2 regions of the Marinomonas sp. S3726 genome follow, and region 2 is predicted to be linked to the other one. Evidence: predicted binding sites of a transcription regulator. Region 2 holds the regulator's gene; the other holds the start of a gene.
What was found. Region 2 encodes PhoB, which activates phosphate uptake and scavenging genes when phosphate is short. Its sites were predicted from a motif close to TGTCATANNNNTGTCANA; they were not measured.
Positions count from the first base shown of each region.

Region 1: a site for PhoB is predicted at 5,167-5,184, ahead of TW85_RS12435 (putative 2-aminoethylphosphonate ABC transporter substrate-binding protein). Genes of this name have one in related genera too.

Region 1 covers NZ_JXYC01000013.1:4,827-12,118, reverse strand. The annotation lists gene phnR (phosphonate utilization transcriptional regulator PhnR) at 66-773, opposite strand; gene TW85_RS12445 (putative 2-aminoethylphosphonate ABC transporter permease subunit) at 863-2,776, opposite strand; gene TW85_RS12440 (putative 2-aminoethylphosphonate ABC transporter ATP-binding protein) at 2,773-3,921, opposite strand; gene TW85_RS12435 (putative 2-aminoethylphosphonate ABC transporter substrate-binding protein) at 4,054-5,082, opposite strand; gene phnW (2-aminoethylphosphonate--pyruvate transaminase) at 5,346-6,464, shown strand; gene TW85_RS12425 (aspartate aminotransferase family protein) at 6,468-7,292, shown strand, end outside.
Region 2 covers NZ_JXYC01000004.1:141,480-148,771, forward strand. The annotation lists gene TW85_RS01815 (amino acid ABC transporter ATP-binding protein) at 1-316, shown strand, start outside; gene TW85_RS01820 (HDOD domain-containing protein) at 427-1,692, shown strand; gene TW85_RS01825 (chorismate lyase) at 1,775-2,359, shown strand; gene ubiA (4-hydroxybenzoate octaprenyltransferase) at 2,359-3,216, shown strand; gene phoB (phosphate regulon transcriptional regulator PhoB) at 3,299-3,994, shown strand; gene phoR (phosphate regulon sensor histidine kinase PhoR) at 4,001-5,332, shown strand; gene TW85_RS01845 (response regulator) at 5,419-6,315, opposite strand; gene cysZ (sulfate transporter CysZ) at 6,316-7,092, opposite strand.

The sequences.
Region 1 (7,292 bases), on a different contig from region 2:
GAAGTTTTAGAAAGAAGGTGTTCTCCTAAAGAAATACCTTCTTTTTTTGTGTCAGTATTTTTTATCTATTCTTTTATTAAGGTCGCCACGGACTGAATATTAATGGCATCGTGGCGCCAATATTCTAGATCGCAATCGATTAAGCGGCCATTTTGGTCATGATTGACTCTTTCTACTAGCATGGCTGGGCTTCCTGATGTTGCTCTAAGTGCTTGCGCAATCTCCCCCTGTAATGAACTAGTTCGAATATGATATCGGGTTTGGCTATAAAGAATGTCGTAATCTTCCTTATAGGTATGGGTAAGAGACGCTATAAAATCTTTTTCTTGTAACTCTGGGAAATATTCAGCGATCACATAATTTATTGTGACAGCAACGGGCCTATTATCTAAAAAACGCAACCTTTCTAACTTATACACCTGAGTAAAGGCTTCTACTCCTAATAACTTGGCTGCATCCCTTGGGCAAGGTAATAACTCCGCACTCAGCAACTCAGACCTAGGTTCACGTTTGGCTTTAATTGCCATAGTTTTAAAGTTGTCGGTATTTGTTGGATCATAGGCAAGTGCTGTAGGTGATACAAACCAACCACGCCTATCTTCACGGAAGATTTTTCCATCAGACTCTAATAAGGAGAGGGCTTCTCTTAATGTTACTCGGCTAGTATTAAAGGTCTCTGCTAGTTTTCTTTCAGCGGGAAACTTACTTCCAGGGGCGAGTAATCCAGCTTCAATTTGTTCATTGATGGATTCCATTATTTTTAGATACTGCAAAAAAAGCGTTTCCTATCATTAAAAGCGAGTGGGGTATTTGGGGAATCATAACAAAGGCACCTTCTTTACTAAAGTAGGTGCCTGAAAAGCTAACTAGGTTGACGCCAAGCTTGAAACTTAGAATAAAAGGTCTGTTGTAACAGTCCGTGGACTATTTTTACGAGTACACAAGTGAGCATGATAAGACTGGCCATGGCCGCCGCTGCCCCCAAGTTACCTGTATCACTGATATTCAATACAGCAACAGCAGCAGGGAGCGTATTACTTGAATATAAGAAGATGATGGCAGAGGTGGTCGTCATGGCATTGATAAACAGATAAATACCAATGTCTAAAATCGCAGGAAAGCACACAGGCAAGGTGACTTTAAAGAAAATCTTATATTGAGGAACCTTGAGAGAGGCTGCAACAGATTCAACCTCTTGTGGCAGTTGTTTTAATGCACTTAATGCCGTGAGATGTCCCACTGTGTAGTAATGAACCAGCGTATTGATGACTAAAATGGCTAAGGTGCCATATAGTAAATTAAGAGGATTACTTGGGTGATTAAAAAAGAAGATATAACCCAAACCAAGTACCATGCCAGGTACGGCCATAGGCAGTAAGCAAAGCATTTGTAATACTTGTTTTAGGCCTTTGTTCAACTGCCCCTTGTCTAGTAAATAAGCACCAACAAAGATAAGCAAAGCGCCAATAATAGCAACTAAACTAGCTAGTTTGAGCGAAGTGAAGTAAGGCTGCCAGCCGTATACACTGAATTGGCTAAATTGGTAGTTATCTAGGCTAATACTCATATTCCAGGGCCAGAACTTGACCAAGGAAGCATATAACGCCATCCCCAAGATACAAAGAATCAGTAAAGCAATGGTGCTGCAAAAAGCGAAGCAGGCGAGGTCTTTCTTCATATTTGGTTTAGGCTTATAAACAATTGAGTTAGAGCTAAAGAGCTGCTGTTGTTTCTTTTGTACTCTATTGTCCAAGATGAAGGTAATAAGTGCGGGTAAGAGTAATAACACACTGGTAACCGCTGCCATTGAAAAATTCTGCTGACCGACCACTTGCTTAAATATGTCTGTGGCCATCACGTTTACATTTCCACCTATTACTTTAGCAACACCAAAATCACAAACAGCTAAGGTAAAAACCACCATAAACGCACTAATTAGACCATATTTTGCTGTGGCAAGAGTGACGGTAAAAAAGGTTTTAATTGGTGACAATTTTAGTGCCGATGCGGCTTCATATAACCTTGCATCTGTCGTCTTTAATGCGGTATTGATAATCATAAATGCGTGGGGGAAACACCAAAACACAAGCCCTATCATTATGCCTATCATGCCGTAAATCGAATGACCTAATAGCACCTCTTTTATTAAACCTTGATTGCCAAATAAGTAAATCAAACTAATAGCAGGGAGCAGTGAAGGGGCGAAAATAGGGCCTAAAGCAATATTTGCAAAAATGTTTTTGCCCGGCATACAAGAGCGATTAATCGCATAGGCATAAACAAAGGCTAGAACTGAAACTATGCCACTAACCGAAAACCCGAGTGTTAATGTTGTGATAAAGGATTGCCTAAGGGTTGGGCTTTGTAGGTAATGGATAAAATTGCTTAGTGCGACAAAACTTCCTTGGCTATCCAGTACACTTTTTTGCAACATGCTAAAAAGTGGCGCAGCCGTAAAGATGAAAAGCATTAGGCTCAATAGACTAATTAAGGTGAACTTAATCAAGGTATCAGTGTTAAGAAACGAGAGCCAACTCGTTTGATTGGTTGCTGGATTTGTTTCAAGAGCAAATGTTTTTTGTCTGGTGCTTGTTTTAGTCGGTTCTCTTTTCTCTTCAATCGTTACAAAGGCGTCAAGAAAATCCTTACTAGGGATATTTCTAGGAGTGTCTTCCTTGGAAGCAAGTGTCGTTTCTTGAGTAGTGGATTGCTCTTGATAACCAAGATGATAATCCAGTACCTGAGCACCTGTTGTTTTCATTTTAGTTGTTATCATTGGCTTATCTCAGTACGAAAGTAGTGAAGCTTGTTGTGGGGGAAGAAGATTTGCTTGTGATCACCAATTTTTAAATCTAAATTCAGGCTTTCTTGCAAAGGGATTTCGACCTGTATTTCCTGCACTATTGTTTCACTAGTTCTTTTTTCTTTATCTTTTAAAAGTTGGCAGTCAACTTTAATACTTGCACCCTGAAAGGTAAGCGATTGAATATTGATAGGAAAACTGATGTTAGAGGCAAGATTTTGGTTGCTCTCTTCAATGTTCGAGAATTGAATATCTTCGGGACGAACGCCTAAAATAAGAGATTGCTGAACATCCGATTCTGTATTCTCTATGTAGTCACTAATAAACTCAGGCCAAAGTGGAGAAAAACTTTGGCCTGCCAATCTAAATTCATTATCTTGTCCAAGTTGTGCTGGGAGAAAGTTCATACTACCGACAAAATTAGCGACAAAATGGGAGGCCGGTTCTAGGTAAATTTCACTGGGAGTGCCTACCTGCTCTATCTTGCCGTGATTCATCACCACAATTTTATCCGCCATTACCATGGCTTCTTCTTGGTCGTGAGTCACCATTATAGTGGTGATGCCAAGTTGCTTTTGTAATTGGCAAATTTCTGTACGCAAATGATGTCTAACCTTGGCATCAAGCGCGGATAAAGGCTCATCGAGTAAAAGTAGCCCTGGCGATAAAGCTAGCGCTCTTGCAAGTGCGACTCTTTGTTGCTGACCGCCGGATAGTTGGCTTGGGAACTTATCGCCAGAACCCGCGAGGTCAATAACAGACAGCCAGTGGTTAACTTTCTTTTGCACTTCTTTTTTATTATGACCTTGCTGTTTGAGAGCCAAAGCAAGGTTGTCAGCAACGCTCAAATTGGGAAAAAGTGCATAGGACTGAAAGACAATACCAAAGTCTCTGTGGCTTGCGGGTAATCGAGTGATATTTTTACTTGCTTGAGTAATATAGCCTTGGTCTGCAATTTCTAAACCTGCAATACAGCGTAATAGGGTGGTCTTACCACAGCCTGATGGTCCTAAAAAACAAATAAACTCTCCTTCTTCAACACTAAGAGAGATATCTTCCAAGGCTTTAAAGTTTGCAAAGGATTTATTGAGCTTATGTATATTTAAGTAGGCTGACATGGGCGTCCCTATTCTTGTCTAGTAGGTGATGAGTTTTACGCTAGCTGTGTGACCGCATGATGACGTTAGCTAAGAGACTTTTAATTTTGTGGTAAGCCAAAAAAAGTGGCTTACCACAAAAAATGTAAAGCCTTATTTTGGTTCAGACTTGGCATCAAATTTTTGAGACCAGATTGCCAGTGTGGAGCTTCTACCTTGTGCCATAGCGCTAAAGTCCAATTTCACCATGGCTTTTTCAACGTCAGGATAGTTCGCCACTTTTTTATTAACCTGTTTGTGAGACACAATAGGATAGAATTGGCTGTAAAGTTCATTGGCTTTTCGAGACAAAGACCACTCGACAAGGCGTTTAGCCGCTTCTGATTGAGTGTTTACTAAACCAACCGCTTCCGCTTCCCAACCTATGCCTTCACTTGGCATAAGAATATCAATGGGTGCACCTTGTGACTTTAACTTGGCACCACGGCTTGCCATAGAAATACCAATTGCTACTTCCCCCATAGCTGCCTGTACGCAAGGTTTAGAGCCGGAGTGGGTGTAGTGAGCAATGTTTTGATCAAGCTCTTGCATAAATTGCCATGCTTTTTGCTCTCCCATGGTTTGTAGCCAAGTTGAGACTTGCATATAACCCGTACCAGAAGAGGCTGGGTTTGGCATGGCAATATGTCCTTGATAAACCGACTTAGTTAAATCCTTCCAGCTGTTTGGCTTAGGTAAGTTGTTTGTCTTAGCAACTCTTTCGTTAAAGCATACGGCATTGAAAAAAGCATCATTACCGAACCAAGCTTGTTGTGCTTCAGGGTCATTTAGATAGGAGCGAGTTTCGGCCAAACCCTGTGGTACATAATGTTTTACTATGCCTTCGTTTTTAAGTAGAGCCATAGAAGAGCCAGCTAGCCCCCAAATGACTTCTGCTTGAGGGTTATTTTTTTCAGCTAAGAGTTTTGCCGTCATTATGCCAGTAGAGTCTCTCACCCAACGGATAGTGATATCTGGGTTTTCAGCTTCAAAACCTGCTTTGTAAGGTGCAAGTTGCTCTGTTTCAAAAGCCGTGTAAACAGTTAGCTCTTTTGCACTTGCAAGTGAGCTAGTGAACATGGCAGCACATAGAGAAGTGACACTAAAACATAAAGACGTGTGGAGCTTAGAGAAGGTTTTCATAAGTTTTCCTTTTGGTATTTACCAGATTGTTTGTTTCATACTAGAAAAGGAATATGACACTCATGTTTCAAAGATAAGTCATTATATTAAGTTTTGATGACAATGAGATATTGCATATATCATGAGTTTATCGTGTCAAAATCCATTAAAAGACACAGTATTTAAAATACTTCTCTTATGAAATTTTCATTTATGGCTTTACAAGAAAGTGAAAGAGTCAGTATAGTTTCTCCAAACTGGTATATACCAAATGGAGTTTTTGAATGCGAAATCTTGAAAATCAATACTTACTTCTCACCCCAGGCCCTTTAACAACGACAAAAACAGTACGTGAAGCCATGCTACAAGATTGGTGTACTTGGGATGATGAATACAATTTAGACATAGTGCAGGTCATACGATCTAAACTGGTTTCATTAGCCGTATCAGCATCAAATGCAGAACAATATACAGCGACCTTGATGCAAGGAAGTGGTACCGCTTCAGTGGAAGCAACGATTGGGACTGTGATACCAAAAGGCGGTAAATTGCTGGTGGTTAATAACGGTGCTTATGGGGCACGTATGGCAGAAATTGCGAGCTATTTAGAACTAGATTGTCATGTCTTTGAGCTGGGTGAAATGGCCATGCCAAGTGCCGCCATGATAGATGAAGTTTTGCAACAAGATGCTCAGATTACCCATGTTGCCATGGTGCATTGTGAAACAACCACTGGCATGCTGAATCCCGTTAAAACCGTTTGTGAGACAGTTAAAAAGCATGACAAGGTTATGATTTTAGACGCCATGTCTAGCTTTGGTGGTATACCGCTTGATATGTCTGAATTAGGCATAGATTTTCTCATTAGTTCTGCGAATAAATGTATCCAAGGTGTACCAGGTTTTGGTTTTGTGATTGCTAATAAAAAGCGATTAGAAGTCTGCCAAGGTCAAGCAAGATCGCTCTCATTAGACCTTTATCAGCAATGGTTATGTATGGAAGCGAACAAGGGTAAGTGGCGCTTTACTTCTCCTACTCACACGGTAAGGGCCTTTGCTCAAGCTATGCTAGAACTAGAGGAAGAAGGTGGTATAGAAGCCAGATATCAACGTTATTCACAAAACCAAAAAATCTTGGTTGAAGGTATGCAAGGATTGGGCTTTAAGTGTCTATTAGACGAAAGCCATCACTCGCCGATTATTACCTCTTTTTACTCACCAAAAGAGCAAGGTTACAAGTTCAAAGATTTTTATAATGCATTGAAAAAACAAGGCTTTGTTATTTATCCAGGCAAGGTATCTGATGCGGACTGTTTTAGAATTGGCAATATCGGGGATGTGTATCCTAGGGATATTGAGCGTCTTATTTTAGCCATCAGCAATGCTATGTACTGGTTGAAATAGAATATGAAAATCTCACCGCTTAATCCGCAAAGTGCTTGCAGCGAAGGGGATACAAATACCAGTGCTGCAAGACAAGACTGGATAGAACAAAGTCACGATCAAAAAACTAAGGATCTGCTATCACAAGATAGCCGCCATTTTTTGCATCAGGCTATGTCAACACCTTGCTTGGATGCCTTAGTTGCTGCCAAAGGGATTTATTTAGAAGACCTAGCTGGCCATAAATACATGGACTTTCATGGCAATAATGTTCATCAGTTAGGTCATGGACATCCTCATGTGATAGCGAAAATACAAACTCAATTAGCTGATTTACCTTTCGCTCCAAGGCGCTTTACTCATCAAGTCGCTGTTGATTGTGCAGCTAAGCTCACTAGCATTGCTGGAGAGTCTTTAAATCGTGTGCTTTTTGCGCCAGGTGGTACTTCAGTTGTTGGTATGGCGCTAAAACTTGCACGGCATGTGACAGGAAATGCCAAGGTGATTTCACTGTGGGACAGTTTTCATGGCGCTTCCATGGATGCAATTTCAGTCGGTGGTGAAGCCTGTTTTAGAGAAAACATGGGACCATTGATGGCTGGTGTTGAGCGCATTCCACCAGCGGTAAGTTATCGTGGCGCTTTACCTTCACCCGATGGTAGTGACCTTCATTATGCAGACTACTTAGAGTATGTGATTGAAAAAGAAGGGGGCGTTGGTGCTTTTATCGCAGAAGCTGTGCGTAATACCGATGTTCAAGTGCCAAGTAAGGCTTATTGGAAGCGAGTAAGAGAAATCTGCGATCGCCATAATGTGCTCTTGATATTAGATGATATTCCTAATGGCATG
Region 2 (7,292 bases):
TGGTGGTCAGCAGCAACGTGTTGCGATTGCCCGCGGTCTTTGTATGAAGCCACGCATCATGCTATTTGATGAGCCAACATCTGCACTTGACCCTGAGATGATCAAGGAAGTACTAGATGTAATGATTCAGCTAGCTGATGAAGGTATGACAATGGTTTGTGTAACTCACGAGATGGGCTTTGCAAAAACTGTTGCTGACCGTGTTGTCTTCATGGATGCCGGTGAAATCGTTGAAGCGAATGAGCCACACGAATTCTTTGAAAACCCTCAGCATGACCGTACTCAATTGTTCTTAAGTCAGATTTTGAACCACTAATTGAGAAAAAAAGCAGTCATTGCACAAAAAAGCCCCTTTTAGGGGCTTTTTTGTTTTTCGATATTTGGTAAATTGCTTGCTTAATAATACTTAGACTCAAATTGAAATTTATGACCAAGCAAGAATCAGATATCACACCTAGCCTTAAGGTTAAAATTGTTCACTTACAGGATTCCACAGGTAAGGTTCAAGCCATTTTCCCATTTGATTCTATGCTCGACATTGGTGCGATTACACGAGTCAGCAAGCGTCGTTTAGCGACCACAAATTCTTATAATGTATCGAGTGATTTACTACTCAATACACACAAAGTCATTACCTATATCGATGAAAGCCTAAAGGACATCAAAAGGCTATCTCTGAAAAAAACAGACCTGACAAAGTTTAACGCCATTGAAGCCATAGAAATTAATAAGATTTTTTCAGGCTCAAAATGCCATTTTGGCGACTTCTCTATCCCTCAAGGCCAGCTTAAAAGAGAAGTCGAGAATCATGAACAAGATGAAGAAAGCATGTTAAATGCTTTGGGTGGCTTTCAATCCATTCGCCTTCGTCAACGTTTAGAAGAAACTCTTGAACTCCCTCCTTTACCAGCATCATCACAGCGCATCATACGTTTATGTGCTGATGAAAATGCTGGCACTGACGAGTTATGCGAAGTGATTAGCCTTGATCCTAGTTTGGCCGCTCAGGTAGTCAGTTGGGCAAGCTCTCCTTACTATGGGGCTCCTGGGGAGATTGAGTCGGTTGAAGATGCCATAATTCGCGTATTAGGCTTTGATATGGTTATGAACTTGGCACTTGGTCTTTCTATGGGAAAAGCACTCGCGGTACCAGAGAACGGCCCTCGCCATTATGACAACTATTGGCTAGAAGCCGTTTCCTTCGCTTCACTGATGGAAGCTATGGTCAAAGCTATGCCGGCTAAAAAGCGTCCGAGGCTAGGGCATGCATACCTAGCAGGCTTGCTGCATAACTTTGGTTTGCTCGCTATAGGGGCTGTGTTACCGCCTCATTTTAATATCCTGTCACGCCAACTTGAGATTAACGCTCACCTTCCAACTAACTTGGTTGAAGTACAGTTACTTAAACTCAGCAGAGAGCAAATTGGTGCTTGGTTACTTCGCCACTGGGAATTACCAGCAGGCATCTGTAATGGCATTCGTTATAGTAAAAATTTGGCCTATGATGGAGAAAATGCCATCATAGCGAGAATGTTAAATGTTTGTCATAACCTGTTGAATAAAGAAGATATTTCTCAAGCTAGTCAAGATATGATAGGTCTAGATCAGAAGCAGCTACAAAGCCTTTATCAAGACCTACAAGATAACTCAGAGAATATTAAGTTGATGGTGTCTTTAATTAATGGCAACTAAGCCACTTAGAGCTCAATAGGAAACACTCTTTTCTTCAGTTCGGGTTAAATTTTTAGACTATTAGGACAATATCCTTATTTTGATGTCGATGATTGATCAGCCAAACAGCAACCCAAGATTAAACTTCACAGCGACCAAACAGTTTGATTATGTTTGGTCATCGTTAAGCCATGCTCACAGCAAAAATATTCCTGCCTTTATCTTCCCTTGGCTAGCCGAGCAAGGATCCTTGACCGCTAAGATTCAAACTCTAGGGAAGTTGACAGTTGATGTTATTTCGGACACTTGGGGCCAAACCACCCAAAGAGAAAGAAAAAAGCTTAATTTAAAAGCACGTGAAGCTGCTCGTATTCGTGAGGTAATACTTAATGTAGATGGTCAGGCGATTATCTATGCGCGCTCTATCATCCCTGCAAGGTCATTAAGAGGCCATTGGCGTTACTTGCCCAAGTTAGGCAACAAACCTCTTGGAGGCTTTCTTTATAAGCATAAAGGCCTTACACGAGGAGAGATAGAAGTCTCTCAACTACCAGCAAATTTGTTTTCCCATATAAACGAACCAACTTGGGCTAGACGTTCTGTTTTTTATCAATATGGCCAAGGCATACTGGTCAACGAAGTCTTTTTTCCAGCCATCAAACCCTTCTTAAATTTAAAGGAAGAATAATGAGTAAAGTCATTGCTTTAGCAGAGTTAGCTAGACTAGATAAGCCTATCGGCACCCTCTTACTCTTGTGGCCAACTTTGTGGGCTTTGTGGCTAGCGGCTGATGGCTTTCCTGACTGGCACTTACTTATTATCTTTATTGCTGGGGTATTTTCTATGCGCTCAGCTGGTTGTGTGATTAATGATTATGCCGACCGTAAAGTTGACGGTTTTGTTGAGCGAACCAAAGGTCGCCCATTGCCTTCTGGTAGAGTCAGTGAGAAAGAAGCCCTTGGTTTCTTTGCTTTACTCTGTCTCATCAGCTTTGTTCTTGTCCTTTTTACTGACCTAAAAACGATTCTTTTATCCTTTGTCGGATTAGGGCTTGCGGCATTATATCCTTTCATGAAACGGGTCACCCACTTACCTCAGTTGTTTCTCGGCTTAGCCTTTTCTTGGGCGATTCCTATGGCCTATGTGGCACAAGGCGGTGCTTTAACTGATATCGAACTTTGGATGCTATTTATGGCGAATGTGTTTTGGACAATCGCTTATGACACCTATTACGCCATGGTCGATCGCAACGATGATCTTAAGGTTGGTATCAAGTCCACTGCGATACTGTTTGCTCAATATGACCTTATTATTATTCTCTTGTTACAAGGGCTCACCCTGTCATTATTAGTTTGGGTAGGCGTAATTAGAGAGTTAGGCGCTTTCTTTTTTATAAGTTTATTTGTCTGTGCGGGTCTCTTTTTTCAACAGTTTTGGCAAGCAAGAAAAAGAGAGCGATCTGCTTGTTTTAAATCATTTTTAGATAATAACCGCATAGGATTATGTGTATTTTTAGGTTTTATCGCAGGCTTTTTTGTACACTAAATTAAGTCATCTGTGACATTTTAACTAAACTGTCACAATTGATCGTTTTAATTAAACCGTTCCAGAGAAGAGGATATATCCTGTGACCGGTAAAAAAGTATTAATAATTGACGATGAATCATCAATTCGAGAAATGATTGCCATTGCTCTTGAGATGGCTGGTTATGAATACCTTGAAGCGGATAATAGCCGTACCGCCTACGAGATAATCGTGGACCATAGACCCGATTTGATCCTTGTAGATTGGATGATGCCTGGTGGCAGTGGGATAGAGCTAACACGACGTCTTAAAAAAGACGCTTTAACAGCTGAAATTCCTGTCATCATGCTTACCGCAAAAAGTGAAGAAGACAATAAGATTCAAGGATTAGAAGCTGGTGCTGACGACTACATCACCAAGCCTTTTTCACCACGAGAGTTGGTTGCTCGCCTTAAGGCGGTACTACGTCGTGCTCACCCTCAGGGTGTTGATGAACCGATTGAGGTTGATGGTCTAAAACTTGACCCTCTAAGCCAAAGAGTTTCGATTGGCTCTAAGCCTTTAGAAATGGGCCCAACTGAATATCGTTTATTGAAGTTTTTAATCACTCACCAAGAAAGAGCTTACTCTAGAGCTCAACTGTTAGATCAGGTTTGGGGAGGGAATGTTTACGTTGAAGAAAGAACTGTCGATGTACACATTCGTCGCTTACGTAAGGCGATAGGAGATAGCCATGATTACCTTATTCAAACCGTTAGAGGTACAGGTTATCGATTTTCAAGCAAACGTTTGGCTTAAAACTATATGAAGACAGTTTGGAAAAGCGCCACAGTTAAACTTTTACTTGGTTTTTTCACTTGCCTATTTATTGGCACAATGAGCGAGCAAACTTTCCCTTTACTATTTATATATGCTTTAGGACTTTTAGCTTGGCAATATTACGAACTTTATCGCTTTCATAGCTGGATTCGCCGCTCTGGACGCTCACTACCTCCGGATTCCTCTGGAATTTGGGGGGATGTTTTTGACGCAGTTAACCGACTGCAAAAGAAACAAAGAAAGTCTAAAAAGCGCATGCAGCAAGCACTAGCAAGAATTGAAGATTCAACATCTGCATTACAAGATGGCGTTATCATGGCAGATAACACTGGCAGACTAGAATGGTGGAACACCTCTGCTGGAGATTTACTTGGCTTAGTTAAACCAACAGATAGAAGCCAGCCTCTTACTAATATTGTTCGTACCCCTGAGTTTTTCCGCTATTTTAGCCAAAAGCGATTTGGTGACCCTTTGGTAATCCAATCACCTGCTAAAGAAGGGGCTTTTCTAGAGTTTCAAACCACGCTTTATTCAAAAAATGACCACCTCATTTTTGTTCGTGATGTCACGCGTCTGCACTTGCTTGAGCAAATGCGTAAAGACTTTGTTGCCAATGCCTCACACGAGCTAAAAACGCCTCTCACCGTGATTAAGGGCTATCTGGAAACACTGGATATGTTTAAAGAGTCTTTGCCTGAGCGAATGCAAAAAGGCGTGGTGAATATGAACACTCAGTCTAATCGCATGGAATTACTGATCGAAGACTTACTGTTACTCTCACGTTTAGAAAGTAACCAAAGAGCAGACTCTGACCAATGGCATAATGTCAGTGATCTTATTCAGGTAATTTGTGATTCAGCGAAGGTATTTACCACCAGCGAGCATTTTTTAAGCTGGGATGCAGATGAAGAGAGCGCTATTTTCGGCAGTTACAGTGAACTTTATAGTGCCTTCTCTAATCTCGTTGTGAATGCTTTAAAATACTCACCTGATGGTGGCGAGATAGATATTAGCTGGCAAGTAAATAGAGAAGGTGGTGTTTTCTGCGTACAGGATAATGGCTTAGGGATAGACCCTAGATTTATCCCTCGCTTAACAGAACGTTTCTTTAGAGTAGATAAAGGAAGAGGGTCAGATACAGCTGGTACTGGCTTAGGTCTGTCTATTGTGAAGCATGTCTTGCACCACCACGATAGTAAGTTAGATATTAGTAGCCAGCTTGGTTTTGGCAGTACTTTTTCCTGCCATTTCCCTCGTACACGGGTAAGAGAATCAAGTCCACCAGAATTGGAAACCATAGATCAAGACGCGTCATAAATCTTGTAAGCTAGTCCAAGTAACTTGGGCTAGCTGTTTCTTTATCTAGTCATCTATCAGCCTAACCCTTAAAGCTCAACACCTTGCTACAAGCTTTCAAACAAGGCTTTGATAAAGCTTTCTTTCTCTGCATCCTGATCAATTAACCCTAATGTCACAGTTAAAAAGGATGAGGTTGGTTTTTTTTCAGTGGTTGCCACACCTTGAACATAATAATTCAGGCGGTTTACCTTACCTTTGAACTCTAAATCTAATACGGCTTGATCCAATACGCTTGGAATAACATCATCACTCTTAATCAAAAGACTGGCTTCGGTACAGCTAAACTGAATAACCATGGTTCTAAACTGCTTACCAGCAAAACGTACCATGCTAGGTACTTTAACGTCTTTGGTCGTGACTTTAGGATGCGTAATTTTAGGTTTAGTGACAGTCGCTGCTTTAGGACTTTTCCCACCTAGTAGCACATCTAGAGAACCAGAAGTATGGCTTGTCATACCTTTAGTGCCAGAGCCTGTTGCCGCTTTTGTTAAGCTGTCCAATACTTCTTTTTCAGCACCTGAGCCTCTAGCACCTTTGGCCATCAAGGCACCATCTAAATTATGCTTTTTCGCTGCTGACACTATCTTATTTACCAGTTGCTCACTGGAAAAAGGTTTACCTAGGTAATCTGTCACGCCCGTTTTAACCGCTTCAACCACATGATCTTTATCACCACGACTGGTGATCATGACAAAAGGTACATTTTCCTTTTTATAATTATCTTGCTGGCGGCACCAATCAAGTAACTCAAGCCCTGTCATTTCAGGCATTTCCCAATCACATAAGATCATGTCAAATTTGACCTTATTCATAAGTTGTTGAGCTTTTCGTCCGTTAACGGCTTCTTCCAACTGAGCTGATGGGAAATGTTTTTTTAAGGTGCGACGAATCAAATCTCGAGTAAAAGAAGCATCATCAACAACTAGAATTTTTATAGCCATTTATTTATTTCCAAAATCTTGTGCAAGGCTATCACTCTTTGAATAACTTGCTTTAAATGAATCAAACCAAAGAATGGTAGAGGCCACCACAGCTAACGGGATGACCACAAAATTAACAAACGGGATAGGTAATAGGAGCATTACTATGAAGCCAAAAGACCAGCATAAAACAGGCTTCTGCCTTAAACCTACTCGCATTTCAGCAAAAGATACTCGGTTATTATCAAACGAGTAATCCATATATTGTATTGCCAGTACCCAAGCGCCAAACAAGAGCCATAAGAAAGGCGTAATAATGTTCACTACAGGTATCATAGACAGAATAAACAAAAGTACAAAGCGAGGCAAAAAGTAGAGTATTTTTTGTAATTCTCGCACTATGCTTTGGCTAATCAAAAGGCAAATTTGACGGAAATTTAAATCAGACTCTACCGTCTCTCCCGACAATCTAGCTTCTACCTTTTCAGCCAAGATTCCGTTGAAAGGTGCTGCGATAATATTGACGCCAATGGAAAACGCGTAAAACAAACTAATAGCACTTAATAAGCTAAAACCTAGGTAAAAAAGCCAGCTTAAGAACGAAAGCCAATCTGGAAGCCAACTCATTAAATAAGCGGTTAAATCACCAAAATAGCTAAAAGCGACCATATATAAGAGAGCCATCAGGCCCATATTCGCCAATAAAGGCACCAGAATAAATAGCCTTAATCCAGATGAAAGTAGAATAGGTAACGCTTTAAGGTAAGCCCCTATTACTTGAAAAGGTTGCAATATCACAAATTTGTTCCATCAATTTTCTAGAAAATAGACATTATCATATTTTTATCTAACTTCCCTGTAATTATCACGCTTGCAAACCGATTTAGATGAGCCTATTTATTCGTTTTTTAGATTAAACCTTTATTATGCGTATAGCGTAATGCGGAATTTCGATTGAGCCATTTACCCAATTAGTTAACTATCCAAGACTCAGACAT